DNA from 2 places in the Aerococcus viridans genome. Region 1 is predicted to be linked to the other one. Evidence: predicted binding sites of a transcription regulator. Region 1 holds the regulator's gene; the other holds the start of a gene.
What was found. The regulator HrcA, encoded in region 1, represses chaperone genes, less so after heat shock. The targets are predictions, from matches to a motif close to TTAGCACTCNNNNNNNNNGAGTGCTAA.
Positions count from the first base shown of each region.

Region 2: the regulator HrcA is predicted to act here: its motif matches at 1,795-1,821, upstream of AWM76_RS03370 (ATP-dependent Clp protease ATP-binding subunit).

Region 1 is NZ_CP014164.1:1,174,981-1,182,577, forward strand. It holds gene dnaK (molecular chaperone DnaK) at 1-1,213, opposite strand, end outside; gene grpE (nucleotide exchange factor GrpE) at 1,292-1,879, opposite strand; gene hrcA (heat-inducible transcriptional repressor HrcA) at 1,892-2,944, opposite strand; gene AWM76_RS05675 (M20 metallopeptidase family protein) at 3,193-4,380, opposite strand; gene ribF (riboflavin biosynthesis protein RibF) at 4,597-5,544, opposite strand; gene truB (tRNA pseudouridine(55) synthase TruB) at 5,562-6,473, opposite strand; gene AWM76_RS10415 (DNA-directed RNA polymerase subunit beta) at 6,724-6,915, opposite strand; gene murA (UDP-N-acetylglucosamine 1-carboxyvinyltransferase) at 6,931-7,597, opposite strand, start outside.
Region 2 is NZ_CP014164.1:684,720-692,316, reverse strand. It holds gene AWM76_RS03375 (IS1380 family transposase) at 266-1,585, shown strand; gene AWM76_RS03370 (ATP-dependent Clp protease ATP-binding subunit) at 1,872-4,061, shown strand; gene AWM76_RS10365 (transposase) at 4,180-4,587, shown strand; gene AWM76_RS10360 (helix-turn-helix domain-containing protein) at 4,587-4,934, shown strand; partial or broken gene AWM76_RS10695 (IS3 family transposase) at 4,895-5,527, shown strand; gene AWM76_RS10690 (IS3 family transposase) at 5,536-5,724, shown strand; gene AWM76_RS03355 (YeiH family protein) at 5,850-6,866, opposite strand; gene AWM76_RS03350 (LysR substrate-binding domain-containing protein) at 7,303-7,597, shown strand, end outside.

The sequences.
Region 1 (7,597 bases):
GTTGGTTATCAGCTGCAGTTGAGAATACTTGTGATTTAGATGTTGGGATTGTTGTGTTACGGTCGATTAATTTAGTGAACACGCCACCCATTGTTTCGATACCTAATGATAATGGTGTTACATCAAGTAATACCACGTCTGTAACGTCACCTGAGATAACCCCACCTTGGATTGCAGCACCCATAGCTACTACTTCGTCAGGGTTAACTGAACGGTTAGGCTCTTTACCAGTTTCAGCTTTAACCATGTCGATAACAGCTGGGATACGAGTAGAACCACCAACTAAGATAACTTGGTCAATATCTGATTTAGATAAACCAGCATCAGATAAGGCGTTTTTAACTGGTTGTTTTGTACGTTGTACTAAGTCGTAAGTTAATTCGTCAAATTTCGCGCGAGATAAAGTAACTTCCAAGTGAAGTGGACCTTCAGCACCAGCCGTAATGAATGGTAATGAAATTTGTGTTGACGTTACACCAGATAAGTCTTTTTTCGCTTTTTCAGCAGCATCTTTTAGACGTTGCATAGCCATTTTGTCAGAAGAAAGGTCAATACCGTTTTCTGATTTAAATTCAGCGATTAAGTAGTTTACGATGGCGTTATCAAAGTCGTCCCCACCTAAGTTGTTGTCACCAGAAGTAGATAATACTTCAAAGACACCGTCACCTAATTCAAGGATTGAAACGTCGAAAGTACCACCACCAAGGTCAAATACTAAGACTTTTTCGTCTGCGTCAACTTTGTCTAAACCGTAAGCTAGTGCGGCTGCCGTTGGTTCGTTAACGATACGGTCAACTTCTAAACCAGCGATTTTACCTGCATCTTTAGTTGCTTGACGTTGTGCATCGTTGAAGTAAGCAGGAACAGTAATAACTGCGTTTGTTACTGTTTCTCCTAAGTAGTCTTCAGCGTAACCTTTTAAGTATTGTAAGATCATTGCTGAAACTTCTTGAGGTGTATATTTTTTGCCTTCAACTTCTACAGTGTAGTTGTCTTCACCAATGTGGCGTTTAATTGAAGCAATCGCGTTAGGGTTTGTTACCATTGAACGTTTTGCTACCTCACCAACTTGGCGTTCGCCATTCTTGAATGAAACAACTGAAGGTGTTGTACGGTTACCTTCTGGGTTAGGGATAATTTTAGGTTCGCCACCTTCTAATACAGAAACTGCAGAGTTAGTAGTACCTAAGTCAATTCCGATAATTTTTGCCATAATAAAACACGTCTCCTTTTTTAATTAATCTATCAATTTAAATGAATTTATCTGTGGTTATAATATATGTTAAATGAATTATTGTGCAATAGAAACCATCGCAGGTCTTAGTACACGATCTTTTAATACATACCCTTTTTGGAAAACAGCCACTACTTCTTCAGCTTGCTGTCCTTCTTCAGCCGGTACCGCACTCACAGATTGGTGGAAGTTTGGATCGAAGATTTCACCTTTAGGGTCAATGACTTCAACACCTTCCTCTGATAAAGCTTGTAATAAGCTTGCGTGTACCATTTCGATACCTTTCACTAATTGCTGAGATGACTCATCATCCTTAGCTAATTCTAAAGCGCGTTCCAAGTTATCGATAGCTGGTAAAATACTCTTAGCTAAATTCTGAGATCGATACTTTGAAGCAGCTTCACGTTCATTTTGGTTACGACGGTGCATGTTTTGAATTTCAGCAGATAGACGCATAATTTGGTCATCTTTAGCCGCTAATTCAGCTTGAAGAGAGGCTAATTCGCTATCTTCTTCAGTTACTGTTTCAACTTGCTCGTCTTGAACGTCAGTTTCATTGACTTCTTCATTGATTTCTTCATTGATTTCTTCATTGATTTCTTCATCAACATTTAAATCTTGTTGTTTGTCGTCCATTTTTGTCAATTGATAGACCTCCTAAGATTTATAATAATTGTCCAGGTATCTAACCATTTCTTTTGAAATACTTTGGAAAAGCTGCGCCATACGAATGTAGGACATACTTTCCGGACCGAGTACCGCAAAAGTGATTAACTTACCTGATTTTACAGTACCCATGCTAGTAGACATTAAACTCATATTCTCCAATGTCGGATCTTTAAGTTCCTTACCCACCCTCACTTGGATACCTTGGTCTGTGGTATTAATCAGTGAAGTAATCACTGATTGGTCCTCTAGTAATTGACTTAATTGTGCAATACTAGTCCCATTAGCTGAATCAGCTAATGAAGAAAATAAATAATTTTGACCATTTACCCTCATGCTATCACTATTGAATTGATTCATAAACCGGTGAATCAAAAGATTACTGTCTTCATCAGACCGGTTCATTTGCTCAATATCTTTTAAATAGTGTGTTTGCAGCCTTTCAATCACCGTTGCAAGCTCAAGGCCCACAAGTTCTTGATTCATAATCACTGCAATACCCTCAATCAATTCCGGTGTAACCACCTCGTTGAATGTCACAATTTGATTGCGAATGACACCTTTATCCGTCACCAATATGACCATTGCTTGGTCAGCGGTTAAAGACAATACTTGAAAATTGGCCAATCGTTGCCTTGTAATATCTGGCCCCATCGAAATAACGGCGCTTTCTGAAAGCGAGGCTAAAGTCGCAGCCGTTTTTCGAATCACTTGACTCAAATCGTTATAAGGATCGTGGAATATCTCTCTAAGTAAAGCATCTTCCTCTTCCTCGAGCTCTAAATCAATCAATCCGCCATAATATGGCATGATGTGATTAATATAGTAACGATAACCCGCCTCAGCTGGCACTCGTCCAGATGATGAATGGGTTTTGGAAATCAAGGATAAATCTTCAAGTCTGGCTAATTCATTACGTATTGTAGCAGAACTTGCGTTTATTTCTTGATGTTGAGATAAAGTTTTCGAACCGACTGGTAATTGATGTTTTGAATAATGATCAATTACCGCCTGTAAAATTAAACTTTGTCGTTTTGTTAACATCTTATCACCTCATTAGCACTTAACAACTCTGACTGCTAACATGTCTATAATATAGCACCTATCATTTCTTTTGTCAAGAATAGTCAAACTTTTTTTTGACTTTTTTTGACTTTTGAATCTTCATTCAAGATTTCAAGCTTTTGGAACTGGTTAGGTTGGCTATTTTACACAATAATTCTATAAAAAAAGACACCAAACTATTTGTAATAGTGCGGTGCCCTTTCGATTGGCATAATTTTTCGATACCCTTATTTGTTGTCACGTAACCAGTTAGTTGCTGATGTTGCTAAGGTAGCAGATCCAACAATTAATGCTTCTTCGTTGAATTGTACTAATGGGTGGTGAACAGGGTATACTTCGCCATTGTCATCTGGTAATGGACAACCAATGAAGAAGTATGTTGATTCTGGCAATTTGCTAGCAATGTGTGCGTAGTCTTCAGAAGCTAAGTATGGTGGTACGTTCACCACGTCATATTTATCATCTAAAGCTTCTTTAGCAGAAGCCATCACTTGTTCAGCCATTTCTTCAGAGTTGATTAATGACGGACAGTCAGCCAATACTTCATATTCAGTTTCAGCACGGAATGCTTTACCAATATGTTCAACGATTTCTGGTAAACGTTTTGAAACGTGTTCTGCTGATTCTGGGAATAATGAACGAGAAGTTCCTTCTAAGACTACTTTATCAGGAATCACGTTGATGGCACCACCTGGCGCATTGATGTAACCCATAGATAATGACGCACCCTTGTTAGATGGTAATTCTCGAGCTAAAATGCCATTCGCACCATTAATGATTTGGCTAGCCACAAAGACTGGATCGATACCGTTGTTTGGCATTGCACCATGAGCACCTACACCTTTAATAGTGATACGAAAGTTTAAAGCAGATGCTAAAGCCTCTTTTTTGTGGATCTCAACGTCCACTTTGTCACCATTTGGCCACATATGCAATGCCATACCAGCGTCTGGTACTGGGCTTTCTAAAATACCTTCTTCAACCATTACACGTCCACCATTTAAAGTTTCTTCTGCTGGTTGGAATAAGAATTTGATTTGACCTTCTAATTGGTTTTCGTTTTCTTTCAACATTTTTAAAACCATTAGTAAAATAGTGGTGTGCATGTCATGACCACATAAGTGTCCATTTTCATTTTTAGATGTACATGCTGATTGAGATTTTTCGGTAATGGCTAAAGCATCCATGTCTGCACGTAACAATAAAGTTTTACCCTTAGCAGAATCACCCAATGTACCTGTAATTCCGTATGTATCACCTACGTTTTCGTATGCAATTCCAAACTCATCAAGTTTTGATTTCACAAGTTTAGTTGTTTTTGGTAATTCGAAACCAACTTCAGGGTTTTCGTGTAAATGACGACGAACCTTTACTGCATCATCAAAAATTTCTTTAGCACGATCCAAATATGCCATTTTGACATTCCTCCAATATTTTTTATTTCCTATTCCATTCTACTACTATTCTAAAAATTGTCTGATCGAATCTATAAAAACGATTAACTAAAAACCTTTTATATCAACGCTTCCCATTTTCTTGATTGTACTTGCACACTTTTTGTCAAAAAAAACGCCAAAGACAAATCCCTAGCGCTCATTTCAAAGTCATATTTTACATATTTTGCAAAAATACTATTTTTGCAAACTTTCTAAATAATTTTCAGCATCAACCGCATCCTGATCCATTTGTTTAATCAACCCTTCAATTCCATCAAATTTAAGTTCAGGTCTAAGGTATTTATGCCAATAAACCGTTACGTATTCACCGTAGATTTCCCCTTTAAAATCTAAAAGATGGATTTCTACTGTACGCTTGCGGTTTTCCCCGAAGGTAATATTAGTCCCAATTGAAGCAACACCTGGGTAGACTTGCCCATTCAACAACATCTCAACCACGTAGACACCCTCAACTGGAATCAATGATTCTGCTGCAACCATTAAATTAGCTGTTGGATACCCTAGCTCACGGCCGCGTTTTTCTCCATGAACAACGATCCCGTCGATTGAATAGATATAGCCCAGTTGTTGGTTAGCTTTGTCAATTTGACCAGTATTCAAGTCATGGCGAATTTCAGTTGACCCCACCTTGCTGGTATCTTCCGATAATTTATTCACTTCAATAATGTTAAAACGACCAGCTGCATGGCTAGCTAAGGTCCGCATGTTGGCGATGTCCTTTTTGCCGTAGGTATAGTCAAAACCCGCTACAACCGATTTGGCATGCAAACCTACCATATATTGGTCCACAAATTCTTGCGGTTTCAAGGCTGCGAATGATGACGTTAATTGCGTGACATAAAGGTAATCCACCCCAAGTTGTGTCATTAATCGTTCTTTCTCGGCTAAAGTAGTTAAATAAGTCACCCCTTCAGGATGGATTTGTTGGTACATGATCCTTGGTGCCATATTGAAAGTCATCACAGCTAGTGGTAATTGCAAACGGTCAGCCTCATCACGAGCAGCTTGAATAACCGCCTGGTGACCTCTATGGACCCCATCAAAAAAACCCAAGGCTAGGACAACATCGCCCCCATAGATCGTTGATTGTTCAAAAGGATGGTGTAAATTTATTGTTTTCATTTAGTATCGTCCAATCTTTAAAACATTTTACTTGGTTTTATTTTACCATCTTTATTTGGATGGACATCATAAAGCGCCTTTAACTTGCTGTCGATATAAGCCGTCACCGGTAATTGACCTCTTAAATCAGCCGGTAACGTCGCTAATTCTAGGACTGACCCATTTTCCACCAATTTCACTAAGTGGCTGTCCTCAGCCGGAACCTGCCAAACTGGATAGGCTGTTAAGGCCGATTCAACTGGCACCAACCAAGTATAATCCTCAGCTTCAACTGCCTCTGCTAATTGTGATAGGGTCAGACAATCTTCCCTTGAAAAAGGGGTTGATCCGTCCCGAGTTAGGCTAGTCATCGTCGCTGGTACCCCTAGTTTTCGCCCTAAGTCGCTGGCTAAAGTGCGGACATAGGTCCCTTTGCCACAAACCACCTCAAAAGCAAAAACTTGCTTGCCGTCCTCAAAACGAGATGGACCCACTAACTTGAAGTCGTGGACAAATACCGGGTGTTCAGGTCGTTCAACCTCAAGGCCTTCACGGGCATACTCATACAGGCGTTTCCCTTTGACTTTAATCGCCGAATACATGGGCGGTATTTGGATGATATGACCTGTTAATTCATGCATCAATGCTTGAATCTGGTCATCTTTAAAAGGATTGGCTAAAGATTCTTCAGCAATCACTTCACCGTCTAAATCTTCAGTTGTCGTTGCAAATCCTAGTGTAATTTCGCCAGTATAAACTTTGGTTTTGTCCATCAACAATTCAACCAATTTGGTCCCCTTACCTAAACAAATCGGTAAAACCCCATCAACATTAGGGTCTAAAGTCCCTGTATGGCCAACTTTCTTCATTTTTAAAATCTTTCTTACTTTAAATACACAGTCGTGACTCGTCATGCCACGTTCTTTCCATAAAGGCAAAATGCCATCCATAAACTCACCTCATATCTAGCATATTGTAACATATGACCCACTAAAAAACTGATTCAAATTGTGGCGAATCATTATTTGAACCTGAAAAATCCTAGTCCAAAAATAAGGCGATCTTAAAAAAGACCTCGTCAACCAGTAGTTGGCTACGAAAGTAAACACCTGTTGCTAGTTAGCTTGACTATCCACTTGTCATTTTCATATAAAAAAAGAGGTGATAACAGAATCACCCCTCAAATTGCTTATAGTCATGTTAACGTATAAATGAGAAGACATGGTTCCAGCTAGCCGGGTTTAAGAAATTGAAGGCTGATTGGTCAGACGATATGCTGTATCCAATCAAACCACCGATAATGAATAGTAGGAAGCCCACAATCACTAACAGTAATCCCCAAAATAAAATCTTCTTCCATGGGTGGTTGATATATTGATGATAATATTTCATAAAGTCACGACCATTCTAATCTAGTAAACTAGCAAGCTCTGCGTCTGTTTTACCATCCACATCCACGCGAAGTACATTTGCGCCTAAGGCTTGTAATTTCTTGTCGAATGAGTGGTAACCACGGTCTAAGTATTTCAATTCAGACACTTTGGTCATCCCTTCAGCCTTCAAACCAGCCAAAATTAAGGCTGCTGCTGAACGTAAATCAGAAGCAGCTACTGCTGCCCCTTGCAACTTAGCAGGACCGTTCATAATAGCTGTATTGCCGTTAATATTAAAGTTAGCGTTCATTCTACGCAATTCTTCTAAGTGCATAAAGCGATTTTCAAAAACAGTTTCTTCCATTTCTGAAGTACCTTCTGCTAAAACTTGGGCAACTGTAAATGGTGATTGAATATCAGTCGGGAAACCAGGATATGGCAAAGTTCTTGCTTTTGTTTGATGCAAAACGGTAGAACCTTGCACACGGACACCAGACACGTCTTCAGTAATTGTCGCACCTAATTCTTTTAATTTAGAAATCAATGGTTGGTTGTGTTCTGAAATCGCGTCTTCAATGTAGACATCACCTTCAGTAATGGCTGCAGCTACCATAAATGTTCCTGCTTCAATACGGTCAGGGATGACAGAATGTTCAGTTCCTTCAAGGCTTTCAACCCCACGGATTTTAATCGTATCTGTG
Region 2 (7,597 bases), 490 kb from region 1:
TTTACCAAAAAAATAGCGTTTCCACAAGGTTTTTCCCTTGAATACTACAGGAATAATTTTTGTTTAAGCTTTTTGGTTGAAAGTCAAAATTGGTCAGAGTATAATATAGACCTGAATAATTCATACTTTGACTTCAAACCGTCTGAAACTGCCTAACGGCAGTCTTCATTTACTTTTTCATTTTCACCTGTTAAGTGATGCAAAAAGAACCCCATTCTGATATGGTAAAGGTGTCGAAACCAACCAAAAGAAAGGAGTTCTTCTCATGACTAGCTTACACAAAAACCAGGTAAAATTCAATTCAAATTTGACTATTTCACATACAGGTGGTCGCTTATCGAGTGATTCGGGTTTGGTCTTAGTTAAAGAGGTGATGAATACCTTCGACTTTTCACACGTAGCTAAACAGTGGCTCCATATTAAAGACAAACGTGTTTACTTCACACATGATAACTTAGCGATATTAGAACAACTCATTATGCAGTTAATTGCTGGGTACTCGGCAGACTCATCAGCTAATCTATTAAGACAGGATCCAGTCTTTCAAGCTGTACTCGGTAAAAAAGAGTTGGCCTCACAATCGTCAATCTCTCGGTTTTTAGATCGTTTCACCGAGGAGAACATGGATCAACTCCAAGCATTAAATCAGTCGCTGATTGATAAAGCGCGTTTGATTCGCAATGACACCGAGTTAATCATTGATGTCGATTCCACACATTCGGATACCTTTGGACGCCAAGAACAAACAGATTATAATGCCCATTATCAAACCTACGGCTATCACCCATTAGTTGCATTTGACGGATTGACCGGAGATTTCCTAAAAGCTGAACTGCGTTCAGGCAATCAGTACACGTCTAAAGGGGTAAAAGCCTTTATCGACCCGCTGTTACACCACTACAAGAGCACGTTACCTCATACCGAGATATTGGTTCGGGGTGACAGCGGCTTCGCCACACCAGAGGTGTATGAATCTTGTGAAGCAACTGAAAGCCAGTACGTTATCCGATTAAAGAGCAATCGGAGGTTAAGTCAGTTAGCTGAACACTCTGTTCTTTATGGGGATAATAAAAAATGGGAAGACCGAGAAATACAGTATTTTTCACTCCCTTATCAAGCACAATCCTGGTCAAAACCCCGTCGCGTTTGTATTCGATCAATCCGTGAAGCAGGAGAGCTTCTTTTTCACCACGCATTCATTGTGACGAATCTATCCGATAATGTCTCGCCTGAAGTCATATTCTCTCTTTACGGCAAGCGTGGAACAATGGAAAATTTCATCAAAGAAGCGAAATCAGGCTTTTATTTTGACAAAACAGATAGTCCGCGTTTCCTGGAAAATCATGTCAGAATGATGATCAGTGTCCTGGCTTACAACCTCGTCAATTTTTTAAAGACCATTGGATTTGAACAAGTCAATCGGGGGATGACGATTCATTCTATACGATTGACATTGCTTAAAGTTGCCGGAAAACTCGTTAAAACAGGTAGACAAGTCTATCTCAAACTGTCGAGTTATCATGTGTATCAAACTGAATTTTATAAGGTTTTTGAACGCCTACGGCGATCTAGGCAATGGATTTAGGCTAGTTATCGTAAAAATTTTTAACCTATTTTTCCAAGGGGTCAGTCTGCCCTTAAATAGACAAATAATTTTTATTACAGCCTTCTTCCGTATATATCCTGTTCGAAAACACATTATTTTGGAAGAATGTATCTGCCTAATTTAAATATAGGCACTTTGTTCAAAAAAATAGCTTAAATTTAGAGCTATGAATTATTCAGGTATAGATATTAGCAGTTATATTTATATGCTGCGAATATAAAAATTGCAGGCAATCGCTCTAGCATTAAATAAAGGAAGTGCTTATATGTTATGTCAAAACTGTGGCGAACGCGACGCTGTCATTCATGTATACGCAAATGTGAATGGACGACGTGAAGCGGTAAACCTCTGCCAAACATGCTACTCACAGCTATCTCAAGGTAAACAAACAAATAAATTAAATAACAATAATAGTAATAACCCCTTTGGCGGCTACAGCTTTGATGACCTATTACGTCAAATGCAACAACAAGGCTTTTCTGGAAATTCGCAAAATAAAGCCCAAGCTCAACCTGGCAAAGGTGGCAACAATGACGATTCTATCTTAGGCAATTACGGAACCAACTTGACTGACCAAGCCAAGGCTGGTTTGATCGACCCAATTATCGGTCGAGACGATGAAATTATCCGAGTGATTGAAATCCTGAACCGTCGTACAAAAAACAATCCTGTTCTAATTGGTGAACCGGGTGTCGGTAAAACAGCCGTTGTCGAAGGCCTAGCCCAAAAAATTGTTGAGCACGCTGTACCAGAAAAATTACGCAACAAAGAAGTCATCCAATTAGATGTCGCTTCACTTGTTCAAGGTACTGGTATCCGCGGCCAATTCGAAGAAAAAATGCAACAATTAATGAATGAAGTCCGCGAAAATAAAAACATCATTCTATTTATAGATGAAATCCATGAAATTGTCGGCGCTGGTTCAACTGAAGGTGGTTCACTAGACGCTGGTAATATCTTAAAACCGGCTTTAGCCCGCGGTGAACTCCAATTAGTGGGTGCAACAACCTTAAGTGAATTTAGAAAAATCGAAAAAGATGGCGCCCTAGCTCGTCGTCTACAACAAGTCATGGTAGCTGAACCTTCTGTAGAAGAAACCCTGGAAATTATCAAAGGTATTCAAGAAAAATACGAAGGATTCCATAACGTGAAATATAGTGATGAAGCCATTGAAGCAACTGTGCGCTTATCAGACCGTTATATCACGGACCGTCAATTACCAGATAAAGCGATTGACCTATTAGATGAATCAGGTTCTAAAAAGAATTTAACCATTCCATTCTTAGACCGTGAATCGTTGAAGAATCAAATTGACGAATTAACCAGACTGAAAGAAATGGCCACAGAAGCTGAAGATTATGAAAAAGCAGCCTACTACCGTGACCAATTAAATAAATACCAAGGCATGTATGATAGCAACCAAAATGTGACTGAAAAGACCCCAACGGTTACTGCTAGCGACATCCAAGCGATTATCGAAACAAAAACCGGTATTCCTGTTTCAGACTTGCAAGAATCTGAGCAAAACCAACTAATCAACCTAGACGAAAACTTGAAGCAACACGTCATTGGTCAAGACGATGCTGTAGAACACATTGCCAAAGCTATCCGTCGTAACCGGGTTGGTTTAAGCCGTCAAGACCGTCCAATCGGTTCTTTCCTGTTCGTCGGCCCGACTGGTGTCGGTAAAACCGAATTAGCACGTCAATTGGCCATTCAATTATTTGGTCGTCGCGAAGCCTTAGTCCGCTTTGATATGTCTGAATACATGGAAAAACATGCCGTGTCTAAATTAATTGGTTCACCTCCAGGATACGTAGGCTACGATGAAGCTGGCCAATTAACAGAGCAAGTACGTCGTCAACCATACTCAATCATCCTATTAGATGAAATTGAAAAAGCCCATCCAGACGTCTTAAATATCTTCCTACAAATCATGGAAGACGGTCGTTTAACGGACGCCCAAGGTCGCACTGTATCCTTTAAAGATACCTTAATCATCATGACATCAAACGCCGGTTCAGACGGCGTGGAAGCAAGTGTTGGGTTTGGCGCAAGCAAACAAGGTAAACAACAAAGTGTCATGAACAAGATTGGTGACTACTTTAAACCTGAATTCTTGAACCGTTTCGATGCCATCATTGAATTCCAACCACTAACTAAAGCAGAATTGATTGTGATTGTTGACCTACTATTAGACAATATGAACAACTTACTAGCCAACCAAGATATCCACGTAAATGTTGATGACAAGGTCAAAGAACGGTTAGTTGAACTTGGCTATGATCCAAAACTTGGTGCTCGCCCATTAAGACGTGTCATCCAAAATCAAATCGAAGACCAAGTTGCTGATACCTATCTAAAAAATAGTGACATTCACGAAATTAATTTCACAACAAATACTGACGACGAAATTGTAGTAAGTGTCAGTGAAAATGAAAATGAAAATTCATGAAACTTAGAATCAGACGATAGTACAACTAAATAAACAAAAAAAGGAATTGTGGCTTCATTGATATGCTCCCTCTAAAGTAGACACTTAAAAAAATAAATCTACTTTAGGGGGAGTTTTTTTGCGTTCAAATAGTAAACATACAGTATCTGAATTAGAATATTTTATTAAATTATATTTACAGGAAGGCGTAAGTATCAGTGAGTTGCAAGAAACCTATGGTTTAAAGCTTGTAGAAAATAAATTTCGCCGCAAGATTCTACGATATAAAGAGCACGGCATTTCTGGTATTCAGTCAAGTAAAACCAACAATCATTATAGTCAAGAGTTTAAGCAAGCTATTGTTGAGGAGTACTTTACTTCTGATCGATCAATAGCTGGGATTGCACGTAAGTATAATATTCCTTCAGATGCAACTGTTGGAAATTGGATAATCAAGTATACTAAGGGTGAAGAAAACCGTAATTATTCTCCATTACCCGAGGTGTATAAAATGAAAAGCAGAAAAACGACCACAGAAGAAAAATAATGATTGTCAAAGATTGCTTGGCCAATGAATTGTCTTATAAAGAAACAGCTCAGAAACATCATGTATCCTACAACAATGTGTATTCGTGGGTTAAAAAGTATAAAAAATACGGTCCTGATGGACTTAGCGATAATCGTGGACGGCGGAAACCTGGTAGTTTACAAACAAATGAAGAGAAGTTACAGGCAGAAATTGCCGCACTGAAGGCTAAAAATGAGTACTTAGAAACAGAAAATGCAGCAATAAAAAAGCGGAGAGAAGTGGAAAGAGAGTTGATGTTACGCAAACAAGGTATGAAGTCGAATATCAAACCATTAAAAAATTACATCAAGAAGGATTCAAAATAGTGCATTTATGCAAAGCTTTAAAAGTCAGTAGAGCCGGTTACTATAAATGGTTGAATCGCAAACCATCCCCCAAAGGTCAGCGTTTAGAAAAGCTTATTGAAATGATTATCCATACTTATAATAAATTTAATGGTATTTATGGTTATCGTCGGATAACCATTTATCTAAATCATTACTTAGGTGCTAAAGTAAACCATAAGTGTGTTCATCGATTAATGAAATTATTGAAATTAAAAGCTGTTATTCGTCAAAAAAGATATAATTACAAACCGCATACACCTAATCATGTGGCAGAAAACATCTTAAATAGAGCATTCCAAGAAGAATACAAGCCAATGGAAGTGCTACTTACAGATGTAACAGAATTACCTTACGGTAATAATTCAAAAGCATATCTAAGCGCTATTTTAGATTATGGTGTCCAAAAAATAATAGCATTCAAACTCTCACACAACAATAACAATGCCTTAGTTCGAGATACGTTTTCACAAATTGAAAATCAACTTATCCCGGATAAAACATTGATCCACAGTGATCGTGGATTTCAATATACTTCTCATTTTTTAGAGAATATATTTCCAGAAACGATGTAATACATAGCATGTCCAGAGTGGGTAAATGTATAGATAACGGTCCGATGGAAAGCTTCTGGGGTATTCTGAAATCAGAAATGCCACAATTAGAAGCATACGATACGTTTGAAGAGTTAAATGATGCACTTCAATCTTATATTGAATTTTATAATATGGAGCGAGTTCAACTTAGCATGGGATTACGTATTCCAGCATAAAAAACCATGCATATTAAAATTGATGCATGGCTTAAATATTTTATTTATTTACCTGTCTGCTTGACAGGGGGCAGTTCACATTGCTACAATTCCTTTTTTTATAAATAATACTTATTCTTTTATCGTTAGAAATGGTTTGTTAGGAATAGAACAACAATGGCAACAACGACAACAAGTGAATCAACTATAAAACCTAGAATCATCGGCTTAGGACCAATTTTTTTAATATCTTTAAAGTTAGTCGTTAATCCAATTGCAGATAAGGCCATGATCATACTGAATTTTGATGCACTAGAAATAGACGGCGCAATCGCATTCGGTATAATACCAATGCTTCGCAAAGCCACAACGACTAGAAATAAAATGATGAAATACGGGAATATTTTTCGTAAATCGACAGGTGTATGGGATTCTGTTCCCTGTGCCTTATTTTCTAGCCGTTCATTAATAACAGAGAAAATAAGCACATATGGGATGATAAATAGTGTACGTGTTAGTTTTACAATAACCGCTACGTTTCCACCAAGTTGTGAGAAAGCATAACCAGCAGCTACTACAGAAGAGGTATCATTCACCGCAGTACCAATCCAATGACCATACCCTGTATCAGACATCCCCAGCGCAATCCCTATCCATGGAAAAATAATTACTGTAATAATATCAAAGATAAAGGTCGCAGAAATTGCATAAGTAATATCTTCATGTTTCGCTTTTATAACAGGTCCAACCGCTGCAACCGCTGATCCTCCGCAAATCGCTGTACTCACTGCTAATAAGTTTGTTAGCTTCCAATTTATCCCAAAAAACTTACCAATCAAGTTACTAACACCAAAGGCAGTCAACATTGTAAATATCATTAAAAATAGTGCATATTTTCCAACATCCCACACTTCAGCAAAGTTCAGATTCACGCCCATCAAAATAATTCCTAATCGTAAGATTTTCTTTGCTGAAAAAGTAACCCCTGAATATAGCTGTTGATGTTTCATGAAGAAAGGATTTAATGCCATCCCAACTAGCAGAGCCATCACAGTCGCACCAATGATACCACCTGGTATTAAGCTACTCAGCGCTACAGCTATCACTGCAACTAAGGCGCTAAGTAATAAACCTGGCATTAGATTTTTGCCTTTTTCTATCATAATTCTCCTCCAAATCATTATTCACATCTTGAATATAGCATAAGGTTTCCATAAAATATAATGATCATATTTTATATTTACATAAATAATTATTATAAGGAAGATAGATAATCATTTGCAAACTTTTTTAAATCTTTGTGCGCAGAGGAGTTTTACTAAAACGGCTGAAATCCTGAAAAATGACTCAACCTGCTGTTTCTCAGCATATACAATATTTAGAGAACCATTATCAAATCAATTTAATAACTGAAAAAAGACAAAAACTTCTCGCTTACGGAAGAAGGTAAAGCTCTTCAACAATATATCAAGTTATTAAAAGCAAATGCTGAACGCATATTGCCGTTCCCCACTGTGTAAAAGAAAAGGTTTATCCTCTACACTTTGGTGCAACCCCAACCATTGGTGAATAGACTATGCCGCCCATTCTACATAAGATATTTCTAGAAAACCTTTTGCAAATATTTCGATGTTTGTTGAAAACACCCATATTCTACAAGAGATGCTTTGGGAGGGTAAAATCGACTTTACCTTATTAGAAGGCCATTTCAACCGGCAAGAATTTGCACATAAGTCGATTTCAAATGAAGAGTTTGTCGCTGTCTGTTCGCCAGAAAATATCCTAGCTAAAAAAGCCATTCTTTTAGAAGATCTACTTGATCAGCAACTTATTTTACGGGAGCCAGGGAGTGGTACACTTGATATTTTAGAACAAGCTTTATATAACCAGAATC